DNA from 3 places in the Bacillus sp. GW823-FHT06A10 genome. Region 1 is predicted to be linked to each of the others. Evidence: riboswitches for the same ligand, from Rfam matches in the RefSeq annotation. Region 1 holds a riboswitch; each other region holds the start of a gene.
The links. A riboswitch is a leader RNA that binds a small molecule or an ion and turns the genes downstream of it on or off. The one in region 1 is predicted to bind magnesium.
Positions count from the first base shown of each region.

Region 2: another riboswitch for magnesium. It lies ahead of AC1Q8M_RS04215 (P-type ATPase actuator domain-containing protein); the one in region 1 lies ahead of mgtE (magnesium transporter).
Region 3: another riboswitch for magnesium. It lies ahead of mgtA (magnesium-translocating P-type ATPase); the one in region 1 lies ahead of mgtE (magnesium transporter).

Region 1 covers NZ_JBXAHT010000001.1:1,696,966-1,701,480, reverse strand. The annotation lists gene AC1Q8M_RS08570 (phosphodiester glycosidase family protein) at 1-626, opposite strand, end outside; gene mgtE (magnesium transporter) at 783-2,111, opposite strand; M-box (ykoK) riboswitch at 2,393-2,558, opposite strand; M-box (ykoK) riboswitch at 3,066-3,242, shown strand; gene AC1Q8M_RS08560 (FtsW/RodA/SpoVE family cell cycle protein) at 3,428-4,515, shown strand, end outside.
Region 2 covers NZ_JBXAHT010000001.1:791,671-796,185, reverse strand. The annotation lists gene AC1Q8M_RS04220 (5'-3' exonuclease) at 1-845, opposite strand, end outside; gene AC1Q8M_RS04215 (P-type ATPase actuator domain-containing protein) at 978-1,703, opposite strand; M-box (ykoK) riboswitch at 2,040-2,205, opposite strand; gene AC1Q8M_RS04210 (DUF350 domain-containing protein) at 2,419-2,805, opposite strand; gene AC1Q8M_RS04205 (glutathionylspermidine synthase family protein) at 2,798-4,036, opposite strand; gene AC1Q8M_RS04200 (hypothetical protein) at 4,040-4,351, opposite strand; gene AC1Q8M_RS04195 (hypothetical protein) at 4,435-4,515, shown strand, end outside.
Region 3 covers NZ_JBXAHT010000002.1:675,247-679,761, forward strand. The annotation lists gene mgtA (magnesium-translocating P-type ATPase) at 1-2,519, opposite strand, end outside; M-box (ykoK) riboswitch at 2,855-3,022, opposite strand; gene AC1Q8M_RS18370 (hypothetical protein) at 3,191-3,730, shown strand; gene AC1Q8M_RS18375 (DUF3932 family protein) at 3,765-4,016, opposite strand; gene rnz (ribonuclease Z) at 4,206-4,515, shown strand, end outside.

The DNA of each region.
Region 1 (4,515 bases):
GTTATCATTTGACCAAACTTTGTTAATCCCGTAATAATTGTAGGGGCATTTCTATCCATATTTGTATCAATAGCTTTCCCATTTTCTATCACAATTCCAGTAGCAACATTTCCTCCACCCCTTCCTGTTTCGTCAGCAAATCCACTTGCATTCACAGCAACAAGTGCATGATTACGTTTTGCCATTACGCTAATTTTTTCTCCCCTGTTAGCGCCCTGTGTTCCTTGATGGCTAACAAGTTTAACATTGAAGGGATTGCTAATAGTAACTAATTTTCCTTCAAAAAGAAAGCGACTATCTTTGTTACTTTTAATCGTTTCTACATCAATTTCTAATGGCTGATTTTTAAATTCTTCTAATCTTTTTCCTGCTATTTTTTTATAAATATGCTCATCACTATTTGACCATTTTGGATGATTAATTCTATCTTGCAATTTATCTAGTTCCTTTTGGGATAGGAATGTATACTTCGCATATTGTGGATGCTGAGAAGTTAGTATACTCCCAGCCATTGTTATGCGAAGCTCCCGGCCATAGCTAGTACCAAATAATATTCCTATGCCAATAAGCATGAAAATAGACAATAGAAGCAAAATTCGTTTGAAGATTTTTCTTAGATGTTTCATAGTTTTATCCTCCGGTATTAATTACATTCAATGAATCTTTTAAAATATTTTTTAATAAAGACAAAGGTGTTTGATTTCCTCATGCCTGAATTCCCCGCTATATTTTAGCAATTAGGGCAAAATACTTATTCCGAATTTCATTTTTTCAGTGTATATTTATAAATTTAATAACATTTTTGCAACCATGAAATAAATTACTAATCCTGTTCCGTCAACAAATGTTGTAATAAATGGACCTGAAACAACTGCAGGATCTAGTTTTAATTTTCTTAGAATCAAAGGTAAAACAGCTGCTACAAGAGAGGCCCAAATAACAATAAATAATAAAGTAATTGCTACAACTTGTGCAACTTCTGTTCCAACTCCTAACATATAAGCACGAGTGAGCCCAGCTATCCCAAGTGCAAGTCCAAGAAGCATACCTATTGCAAATTCCTTTTTCATTACACGGAAAATGTCTTTAAATTTCACCTCTCCAATACCAATTGCACGAGTAATTGTTGCTACAACCTGTGTTCCTGTATTCCCTCCAGTACCTACTAATAATGGAACAAAGAAAGCAAGGGCAACTACAGTTTCAATTTCGTCTTCAAAATACTTTAATACTGTACCTGTATATGCCTCAGCAACAAAAAGAAGTAATAACCATGGTAGACGTTTGAAGAAAATACTCCAAACGCTAGCTTCAAAGTAAGATTGATTCAACGGTTCACTTCCGCCTAACTTTTGAATATCTTCTGTAGCTTCTGCTTCCATAACATTCATTACGTCATCAAATGTTATAATACCAATCATTTTATTATTTACTGTTATCACAGGTATGGCTGCTAAATTATAATTTAGTAGCTTTTTTACAACTTCTTGCTGGTCAACTTCAGCATGTACTGAAATTACCTCTGGCATCATGATAGTAGATAATATCTCTTCATCTGCTGCTAGTAATAACTCATGTATGGAAACGATTCCCTCAAGATAACCATGACTATCAAGAACATAACTATAAGATATTGATTCTACATTTTCAGAATGTTCCCTAATGTACTTCAATGTCATTTTTACTGACCAATTTCCTCTAACTGCAACAAAATCACTTGTGACAAGACTTCCTGCCGTTTCAGGTTTGAAATTCATCAATTTTTTTACGTTATGTTTTGTAATTTTGTCTAGATACGCCATTAATTTAGCTTGTTTTTCAGGATGAACCGCTAGAAGTAAATCTACTAATTCATCAATCGGTTGTAAATTTAGTAACTTTTTAGCTTTGTTTTCAGATAAGTGAATTAAGATATTATATTTTTCTTCTGCACTCATATATTGAAGCATTTTAGAGCTTTTTAATACGGGAATCGTATTTAGCAATATGATTTGATCTTCAATTGAAAATCTTTTTACTTCTTGCGCAACATCATACGACGGAAGACGTAAAACTTTCTCTGCATCCAAATTATTTTTGGTTACAAGTAATTCTTTTAATAATTTCTTCATGTTAACTCCTCCTCATATTGCTAAGGGAGACTCTAGAGTTTCATGAGTGGTTTTGTTTTATTTTATCTGTCTAAAATTTTTTATTAGAGCAATAATAGTTACATTGCAATCAATTCATTATTTAGAATTACCTCCTTTTTGAATATAGACAAGATAAAAATAAATAACATTAAACAGAAAAACCTTTACTCAAAAAGGAGTAAAGGTTTTATCACAATACAAATAAATGATTATTAAGACAGCTCTGCCGAAATCACAGAGGTGCCTTTCTACCAAATCGTATACCACTCCCTCGTTGAGTTTTAGCACTGTATAGCATAGGTTTTTATAACCAGCTACATTAAGAAGGGCCTTAATCCGACCGTTCCTGTTGACCCATTGGCGTCTCTCGACATTTTTGGGCAGCAGCGTTTCTCTATACAGGAGCCTCACCTAACAAAGTTTATTGAATTACTTCAAAATTTAAACCAGAATTTAATATTTGTCAACTGACTTTCAATTCCATTCATAAAAAAATCTTTTATAGAAAATGAAATTATATTTTATTATAAATTTAAAATTCCCCTTAAAAAACATAGAATTCAAATAGATTTAATTCGAAGAAACGTAATAAAACATATGAAACTTATTGTTTTTAATCAAATTCCAACTTTATAACAAAAGATGAATAATTAGTCATTCTGTATATCAAAAGAACATTCACAAAAAAATCTTCTTTTATGATTAAAATCTTCTTTACTGTTTATCAAATTTATATGGTTAAACTACTTAATCAAACGATACACTACAAGTCAAAAATATGTACTTATACAGAATGATTACAGACATTTTTTCATATCATTTCTCAAAGAACTATAAAGCAATAAAACAAATAAAATTAGCAATATGGTTGCTTGACAAGCAAAAAAAATATATTTATGCTTGCTACACGAAACAAACACATAAAATTTATATTGCTTAACCTGTTAGGTGAGGCTCCTATGCAAACACAGGCTATTGCCCAAAAATGTCGAAAGACGCCAATGGGTAGAACAGGAATTGTCGGATTAAGGCTCTTCTTAAGATAGCTAAGTAATGAATTTTCATTACTTTACGTTGTATAGTGCCAAAGCTCTACTAGAGGGAAAAAAGCCTTATTTACTCATGCCATTTTGAATCCCTCTAGTTACATACTAGGGGGATTTTTGCGTAAAAAACAGGGAATAAGCGATAGAATCTTCCTAAACAAAAGTCATATTTAGTAATTGACGAGAACAAGATTCTATTCATTAGCAAATGTAATATTATGTTTTGTTTTAAATCAGGAGGATATTAAAATGAAAAAAATATTAAAACTCGATTATCTATTGCTCCTTCCTCTATTCATAACATGTACTTTAGGTATTATCATGATGTATAGTGCAAGCTCCATTGTCGCTGTCCAACATTACGGTTATAACAGTAGACATTTTGTTGATTCTCAATTAACAAAGCTACTTTTAGGAACAATAGGATTAATAATTTGTGCTTTACTCCCATATGAAATATGGAAAAAACGAATAGTCTCAATCTGTATTATGGTTGGGGGGATTTTTTTATTAATTATGGTTTTATGGAAAGGAAAAGTGGTAAATAATGCTCAATCATGGATCTTTGGAATACAGCCAGCTGAATTTCTTAAATTAGGAACAATCCTTGTAACAGCCCGTTTTTTTGCATTGCGACAAGAACAAGCTAAAAATAACTGGAGTGGTATCGGAAAACTTTTATTTTTTTTAGCTACAATTTTTTTTCTTATCTTTAAACAACCAAATTTAGGATCTGCACTTTTAATATTAGGTATAGGTTTTAGCATATTTCTTTGTTCAGGAATAAATATAAATCTACTAATCAAAAGAACTACCATCGGTTCTATTTTATGGTTACCTATTTTATATTATTTGATTCAATATAGTTTATCAGAAGTTCAAAAGACACGTATTACTACGATTTTCAATCCCTTTCTTGATGCGCAAGGAAATGGATACCAGCTTGTAAACTCTTTTATTGCCATGGGCTCTGGAGGAATCACTGGTCGTGGATTTGGAAATAGCATACAAAAAACAGGTTATCTTCCAGAACCACACACTGATTTTATAATGGCAATAGTTTCTGAAGAACTAGGATTTATTGGTGTATTTATTCTATTGGTTGGAGTTTTGACTATAGTACTTCGCTCCTTAAAAATTGCACAATTATGTGTAGATCCATTCGGCAGTTTTATAGCAATTGGTATAGGATGTATGATTGGTATGCAATCAGTTGTAAATTTAGGTGGTATTACGGGACTATTTCCTCTTACAGGTACTCCATTTCCATTTGTAAGTTTTGGTGGAAGTTCTTTAATGGTGAATTTAATAGCAATAGGAATATTGCTTAATATCTC
Region 2 (4,515 bases), 910 kb from region 1:
TCAGGTCTTCCCCAATTCATTTCTTCACAAACAAATCTAAGTTTTTCTTCATCCATTGTGTGTAATCCCTCTTCTAGTAAACATGAAATTGGAACTTCACAGTGAATTTGTGCTAATTGCAACGAAATATTTAAGTTCTCTAAATCACTTTCAATCTTCGTACGCTGCGCTTTTGTTAATGATTCTACATTTTCTAGTACAGCGGATACTGTTCCGTGCTCTTGAATAAGCTTATACGCTGTTTTTTCACCGATACCTTTTACACCTGGATAATTATCACTTGTATCTCCCATGAAAGCTTTTGCATGGACGATTTGCCACGGCTCTACACCTTTTTCTTCCATGATTTTCTCCGGTGTGTAATATTCGTAATTTCCAATTCCTTTACGCAGAAGCATAACTGTAACGTTCTTATCAACAAGTTGAAGTAAATCTGTATCACCAGTTAAAATATAAACTTCAGCTTCATTGCAGTATTGTTTTGCAAGCGTACCGATACAATCATCGGCTTCGTAGCCTTTCATACCGATAACTGGAATGGATAATTTTGCAGTCATTTCTTGCACTAAATCAAATTGAGGAATTAATTCTTCTGGTGGCGCTGCACGATTTGCTTTATAATTCGAGAACGATTCTGTTCTAAATGTCGTACTTCCCATATCCCAGCATGTAACGATATGTGTTGGTTCGATCGCTTGCGTAGCTGTTAACAAGTGTTTCATATAACCATGAATCCCGTTCGTAGGGGTTCCATCTTGTCGTTTCATAAATTGTCCGTAGACACTTGTTGCGTAAAAAGCACGAAATAATAGTGCCATACCATCAACTAATAATACTTTTTTCATAATTCCTCTCCTATTAAAAAAATAATAACCTCACGTTATCACGTAAGGTTATATAAATAGATTACCATTCTACGTTTTTGCTCAACTTTGTCTATTATACATTGTTTTTGTATATTTAGCACCATTAACACATTAAGACGTTCTACTACAACAAGTATGCAATATGCCTGAATACGTATTTTTTCCAGTAGAAACAACGACAGCCTTTGCACTTCCACTAACGATATGTGAACCTTTAAAACATACATTTTCAAGCTCAAGTGGATTATAATCTTTCATCCGTTTTAATGGAATAAATCGTTTACGTTCAAGGTGATAGCAGCTTTCAAACTTCTCTATACTCGCTTCGTTTCCCGTTAACACAGACTCATTCACTAATAAATCATCTGCATAAATAATACGTACATCAGCTGGCACAGCATCTCCAGCCGAAAGAAAAATCATATCTCCAGGTACAAGTTCTTGCACTGGTATCTCCATCATTTTCAGTTCACTATTTAGCCCTGTACTACTAGAACATTCTACTCTAGATACAGTAATCGTTTCACGTTGTAACTCATCACACACACGTTGTTTTGAAAAACCTGGAATCATGCCACCAAGCTTCATCATTACTTCTGTAAGAATTGCTCTTTTTGAAGTTAGTTCATTTCGGCCATATACTTGAATACGTTTTTGCGCCTCTTTCATTGATAGTCCGTCTCTTGTTGTTTTAAAATATGCAAATACAGATTTTACATCTCTTGTTGCAATTTCAATTAATAAATCTTTATTTTTTTGGAGCATTGTTTGTTCTTTTATTGATTTTTTATTTAGTTTATATGACGTGTTACCCACAGTTTTGTTTGCATATAACATATTATCGTCTCCTCCTTTACAACATAGGAAGAAACGCTTTGTTTCTCAATTTATCCACTTTTCTGTGAAAGTTGTCTAGCGCTTTATAAACGCTACATTGTGATAAATATAGAGGGAGGAACAAATCGTTTCCTGCCTACATCATATATTTTTGATTTGAAGTATATGGGTAACGGAACCGAGTCAGAATTTGACATGCTCCTCACCTCCTCGTTTAATTTTATAGTTTATACTATGAAATTACTCATAGCTTGGTAACAAAAAAGACCCCTACCCTTAAGAGAGTAGTGGCCATTACATACACAAATAAACGATTTCTAATATAATTAGAAATCTACGGACCTCTCCCTCGCCGAGTTTTAGCACTGTATAGCATAGGTACATTACCAGCTACGTTAAGAAAAACCTTAATTCGATCATTCCTGTTGACCCATTGGCGTCTCTCGACATTTTTGGGCAGTAGCATTTCTCTATACAGGAGCCTCACCTAACAGAGACTTATTTTCATTACATTGAAAATGTTACTCTTATTTAAAATAGATGTCAACAGTAGCCTACAATTTTTTCAAAAGGTATGGCAAACTAACGTATATAAAGTGAAACTTTAATCAGTGGGGGTTTTGTTCATCCCCCACTGATTATTAGCCCTCACCAATCGGGCTGCCCGGCAAATAGCGGGATAAAATAAAAAACTTTACGTTTAAACGTAAAGTTTTTAATAAGTTATACAACCAGCGATTACAATCCCAATTGAAAGCGATAAAAACATAAGAAAAAGACCGACTGCTTGATTATCTTCTTCGAGACTTTTGTTTATATTAAAGCGTGGTGTAAGCCACTCAGCTAAATAAAAGACGATAATTTGAGCCAAAATCCCAACTGCTCCCCACGAAATCATATCAAGAAGTGAAATTGAATTAGCTGCTGTCGAATATAAAACAACAGCTAACCCAAGTAATCGTCCTCCAAGCACATAGCTTACCGCCTTATTTCCTTGAGCCATTAACTTAAATTCCTTTACTTTCGTTGTCACTTCCATCAAGAACAGACCTATACATAAAAGGCCGAGTGTTACTGCTAAATATAATAAAAAATTAATCATTTTTTCCCCTCCTTTTTATACCTACCGGTAAATAGTACGATTCATTTCCTGTAATCTTTTCTCCCGCACGAATACCGATACTACTCGCTTTTCCAGCAATTAAAAACGAACCAAACACATATGACAGTTTCTCGATCCCTTTTTCTGTTTCCAAGGATACGACTGGCAGTTCGGTATACTTTTGAAATATCGGCAGTGACGCTTTATACGTTTCGTGTGCATTTTGAAGCATAATATTTTCGTCTTTATCGCGAATCGTAATTGTATCTCCTTCTCTCCCAAATGAAGGTTTTTGAACGAAAGAACCTTTTCCTAAAAATAAATCTGGTTCTAAATATGTAGGTAACATATATTCTTTAATCCACTGTTGTTCCTCATTTGTATAAAAGACCTCTTCTTCTGCTAACCCCCAAATAAGACACTGAATTGATTTTGGCTGAAGTAAAAATGCTGACAAAGGATTTATTATAAAAAGCTTTCCGGCTTTTACAAGTTGCAGCAGTTCCACACCTACCAAATCTCCTGTTTCAGGATCTTGATCCTCAATTAAATCTTCTATCGGATACGTTTGGCGATATAAAACATCAATCTTCGTCCCATCTTTATCAACTAGAGCATCCTTTGTAATTCTAAGTTCTGACATTGGCACTACTTTATTTTCAACATGGCATAGCTGACTTAAATACATAGTGGTATTCCAATCCTCGATATGTTCATGATGTGCTGTAAAAACAACATTTGGATTATCTAATCCCTTTGTCGCTTCCATTACTGCTTTCGTTACACCAGAAGATAGCAATCGTTCTTGATCCGAGTTTGGATCATCATAACCTAGATTTTCACATACTTTCCCATTCATTTGAAAACATTCCACAATAAAAGTTGGTGTATCACTATTAAACTCAAGCATTTTGATTTTGTTATCCTCTGTTACAGCAAAATCAAATCGCGAAATTACAGATTCAGGATAAAGCCCTTTCATTCTAATGAATGATAAACTCGCGGATGGAAAGCCAAGATCTAGAAGCTGTTCGTCACTTAAATTACGCAGCAGTCTAGCAGTCTTAAAAAATATTTTCCCCATTCGTTCAGTCGCTAAGTGTAATTGGTCCAAAGTCTGATTTGTTATAGAAAAAACATGAAACAAACTATACTCACATTCATATAAATCCGACCAAAAATTCGGATATTTTAAATAAAATTCTTTTCGATCCCTTATGTATTGCGACATATTTTAGCCCCCAAATCCTCCCTTTGAACCGCTTCCAATTCCACCTTTAAATTCAGCAGACGATTGATACGATTTAAACGCCGATGAATTTTTAAAAGTAGATTTATTTTGATAGTATCGCCCACCATAGAAATAATGCCCACGATAACCTGAACTACTATCATCACACTGCCATACCCCAAGTTCATCATCCCAATCCCAATCAGAACAACTATTATCATTCGGTTTTGGGGGAAGATCTTGTGCGCAACCAAATAAAGTGCCAGTCATTAAAGACGTTACGACACCACCTACTAGCCATTTCGTTTTTGTCACCTTCGCACTCCCCTTTTTAAATTCTATTCCTATTATATAGGATGGCATGATAAAGTAGAAGAAAAAGGAAGAAGAGGGATTAAATGCGCTTAGAATATCGACTTAATGATGAAACGAAAGGGTATCCTGCTTTATGGAACTACGCCAATATTTCTAATTCTGAA
Region 3 (4,515 bases), on a different contig from region 1:
ACGACGGGTGTTGATGCAGTGCTTTGAATAAATGGAATCTTCTGTGTTCGTATCATGTGAACAATTAAAGTTTGAGTTAACAATCCAACCACAAACCAACCGGACTGGAATAATGATTGCTCGCTCGGTGTATTTGCGCCAAATACATTCCACATGACTACGTATGTGATAATATCAAATATGGAACTAATTGGGCCGATACAAATAATGAAGTTTCGTAAGTTTGCAGTATCCCATTTTCGGGGTTTTTCTAGAAACTCTTTATCCATTTTGTCCCATGGAATAGAAAGTTGTGAAATATCATAAAGTAAGTTTTGAATTAAAAGATGAATGGCAAGCATCGGTAAAAAAGGAATGAAAGCACTTGCTACTAACACGCTAAACACATTACCGAAGTTAGAGCTAGCTGTCATCTTAATATATTTTAAAATATTTCCGAATGTAGTACGTCCTTCTACAATCCCGGCTTCTAATATAGTTAAACTTTTTTCGAGTAGAATAATATCAGAAGCTTCTTTCGCAATATCAGTAGCAGTATCAACAGATATTCCGACATCAGCTTCACGTAATGCTACAGCATCGTTAATGCCGTCTCCCATGTAACCTACAGTGTGTCTGTTTCCTTGTAATGCGTGTATAATGCGAGATTTTTGCATTGGATTAAGCTTCGCAAATACAGTCGTTTCTTCAGCAAGTTTTGCTAATGCTTTATCTGGTAAAGAATCAATCTCGTAACCGAGGATTGGTTCGCCGATATCTAATCCAACTTCTTTACAAACTTTTCGTGTAACAATTTCGTTATCGCCAGTTAAAATTTTTACTTGTACACCATGCTTTTGTAATGCTTGAATTGCAGCTGCTGCAGATGGTTTCGGTGGATCTAAAAAGCCGATATATCCAGCGAGAATCATATCAGTTTCGTCTTTTACTGCGTACTCTTTATCATTTATGTTTCTATCTTTTTTATAAGCCACAGCAATAACCCGCATACCTTCACTATTCAATGTCTCGCTTAGTTTTTTGACATTTGAGCGTATTTCCTCAGTGAGTGTAACGATTTTTTTATCCACTTCAGTGTAGTTGCAAATTGATAAAATTTCTTCTACGGCACCTTTACAAACCATTGTATGTTCACCTGAAATATCTTTTACGATGACTGACATACGCCGGCGGGCGAAATCGAATGGAATTTCATCTAGCTTTTGAAAAGCTGATGGGTCAAATGTATTGTTTTCCTCTGTATGCTTAATAACAGCTTTATCTATTAAGTTTTTCAATCCAGTTTGATAGAAACTATTTAAATAGGCAAATTGCAAGACACGATTGCATTTATTTCCACTAGAATCTAAGTGACGAACAAGGACAACTTTATCTTCTGTTAAAGTTCCGGTTTTATCTGTACAAAGAATGTTCATAGCACCTAAGTTTTGAATAGAATTTAGCTGTTTTACAATTACTTTTTGTTTAGACATGTTAACGGCACCTTTAGCTAAATTAGCAGTTACAATCATTGGTAACATTTCAGGTGTAAGACCAACAGCAACGGCAATAGCGAAGAAGAAAGCTTCTTGCCAATCTCCCTTTGTGAATCCGTTAATGAGAAGGACGATAGGCGCCATAATAAGCATGAATGTAATTAAGAGCCAGCTTACTTTGTTTACACCTTTATCAAAGCTTGTTTCTACACGCTTTCCGATTACCTTATTTGCTAAAGAGCCGAAATACGTATCGGTACTTGTTGAGATGACAACAGCTTTTGCGCTACCACTTACAATATTTGTTCCCATGAAGCAAAGGTTTTCCATATCGAGTGGATTGTAATTTTTTTTCATGTTTTTCGGTAAGATATGCTTATTTTCTGTATGGTAGCAGTGTTCGTATTTTTCTATAGGAAGTGCTTCCCCTGTCAAAGAAGATTGATTAACAAATAAATCTTTAGCGGATACAACACGCACATCAGCTGGAACGATATCACCAGCTGAAAGGGAAATAATATCGCCAGGTACAAGCTCTTCAATTGGAATTTCTGTTGTGTAATTTCGATTTAAATTCGTTACATTTTTTGTTTCATGTACAAATCCATTTATTCTAAATACGCTCGCAGTTGTTCGAACCATAGCCTTTAACTTATCGGCAGCTTTTTGAGAACGAAATTCTTGGGAAAACCGAATCGTTGCACTAAGTAGTACCATTGCAGATACGACAATTGTTCCTTGTATGTCATCTGTGAAAAAGGAGAGTGCTCCAAGAGCTAATAAAACGAAAATAAATGGATTTTTAAATGCCAGCAGAAATTGAATGTACCACGGCGCCATTTTATTATGAGCTATTTCGTTCGGACCGTATAAAGAAAGTCTACGAGCCACTTCTTGTTTAGATAATCCATCTTGTGTTGTTTCTAGAAGTTTTAACGCAGAGATTACATCTTGTGTTGCAACCTCCACTAATAATTCGTTATTTGTTTTCACGCTATCTTGCTCATAAGCATGCTTTGTTTCTTGTCTTTGTAAATTAAACATCGGTAGTTCCTCCTCTGTCATGAAGGAGGAAACAATCTGTTACCTAACTAACTATTTGAAATGGTGAGGAACAGTTTCTTTCCTACCTACATGATGAAATATGAATGTAAAACGTATGGGTATCTGGGCCGAATCATCAATTGCCAACTGTTCCTCACCTCCGTACAATTTAGTAGTTTCTGAATATGCTATGTTTGTTTCATAGTAAGGTGCATATAGACGTAAAAAGACCTTTACTCAAAACGAGTAAAGGTCTGAATTCGCAGTTAAAAGAGTCCACAACAAAGACTGCTAGTAGACATAAATAAAAACAGTTTTTGTGTATGACAAAATACATGCACCTCTCCCTCGTTGAGTTTTAGCACTGTATAGCATAGGTACTGAAACCAGCTACGTTAAAAAAGGCCTTCATTCCGACCTTTCCTGTTGACCCATTGGCGTCTCTCGACATTTTTGGGCAGCAGCGTTTCTCTATACAGGAGCCTCACCTAACAGAGACCATATTCAATTACATGTTGAATGTTAGCACTGTAAAATCGTAGTGTCAATATCTTTTTTATCTGTGTTTTTAAAATATTAAATGGATTTATAATAGATATATGGGATGAAATACATGATATTAATTATAAATAATGTGGAAAATAAATATTTTTATAAAAGGGGAATTTGTAATGGTACCACAAAATTTTATTATAAATATTGAGAATCAAAAGTGGTTGTTTAATGAGCAGGAAGATTTATGTTCTCACGGGGAAATTTATTTAAATGTGGATGGAACGATTATTACACAAACAGGTATGGATGAGGAATGGGGAATAAGTGAATCAGCTTTAGCTCTGTTACGAACTTTAGATAAAGAATATATTTGTGATATTGAAAATGAAGAGGGGCTTATTTTGCATGGATGTGGCACTAGGCTCATGTTAGGATGCCCAATTTCAATTCATTGGACTATAAACCATATAGGTGAAAATGTGGTTTTAAAGGATTTTGTCAAAGTTATTTCTACTGATCAAAAGGCTATATACTATGAAGGGCTTCATATAGAAGTAAATGAAAATGAATATAGAAAACAAATTGTTTCTTTTGCGCTACAAGCAAAAGAATTATTCAATAAATCAAATGAAAAGATAATTTTAGATGAGTTTGATCAAAGTATGTATACAGACTTTTGGACGGAATATAATCATTTGCTAAATAAGTATAAATAAAAAAGCACTGTAACCAGTGCTTTTTTATTATAGATTACGAGATTGTAGGGTTTTCAAAAATAACAATCTCTGAACTGTTTGTAGTTGAAACGCGTTGGGCGTAATATGTTAAAGCTGAAGAAATATATGCTGGTAACGTATCATTTGTATGTGATGTTGTATATTCATGGATTAATTCCTTTAAAGTTGTCCATTCTAATTGTGCTGGGTGATCAGACACGAAAGAACTTACCCAGCGATCAAATGAAGATGAAAAATCAGTTTGTAAACGAAATACTTCTTTCATAATAAAACGCTCCCTTAAAATGTAGTATAATCATTTTAACACAAAACACGAACGATCGCTAAATTTTTTGAGTATAATGTTCGTGTTATATAGTTGTCTAGATGATTGGTTATGTAAATTCAATTTGCCATTTGAAATAACATTCCGTAAGATGAGAGATAGAGTATATTTAGAGCTGGAGGAAAGAAAGTGGAATTTGTATTTTTAGGAACTGGTGCAGGTGTTCCTTCAAAAGGAAGGAACGTTTCAGCAATTGCTTTACAATTGTTAGAAGAACGAGGACAAACTTGGTTATTTGATTGTGGCGAGGCCACGCAACATCAAATATTACATACATCTGTACGTCCGCGCCGCATTGAAAAAATATTTATTACGCATTTACATGGCGATCATATTTTTGGATTGCCTGGTTTATTAGGTAGCCGTTCATTTCAAGGAGGAACTACGCCTTTAACGGTGTATGGACCGAAAGGAATTAAACAATTTATTGAAGTGGCAT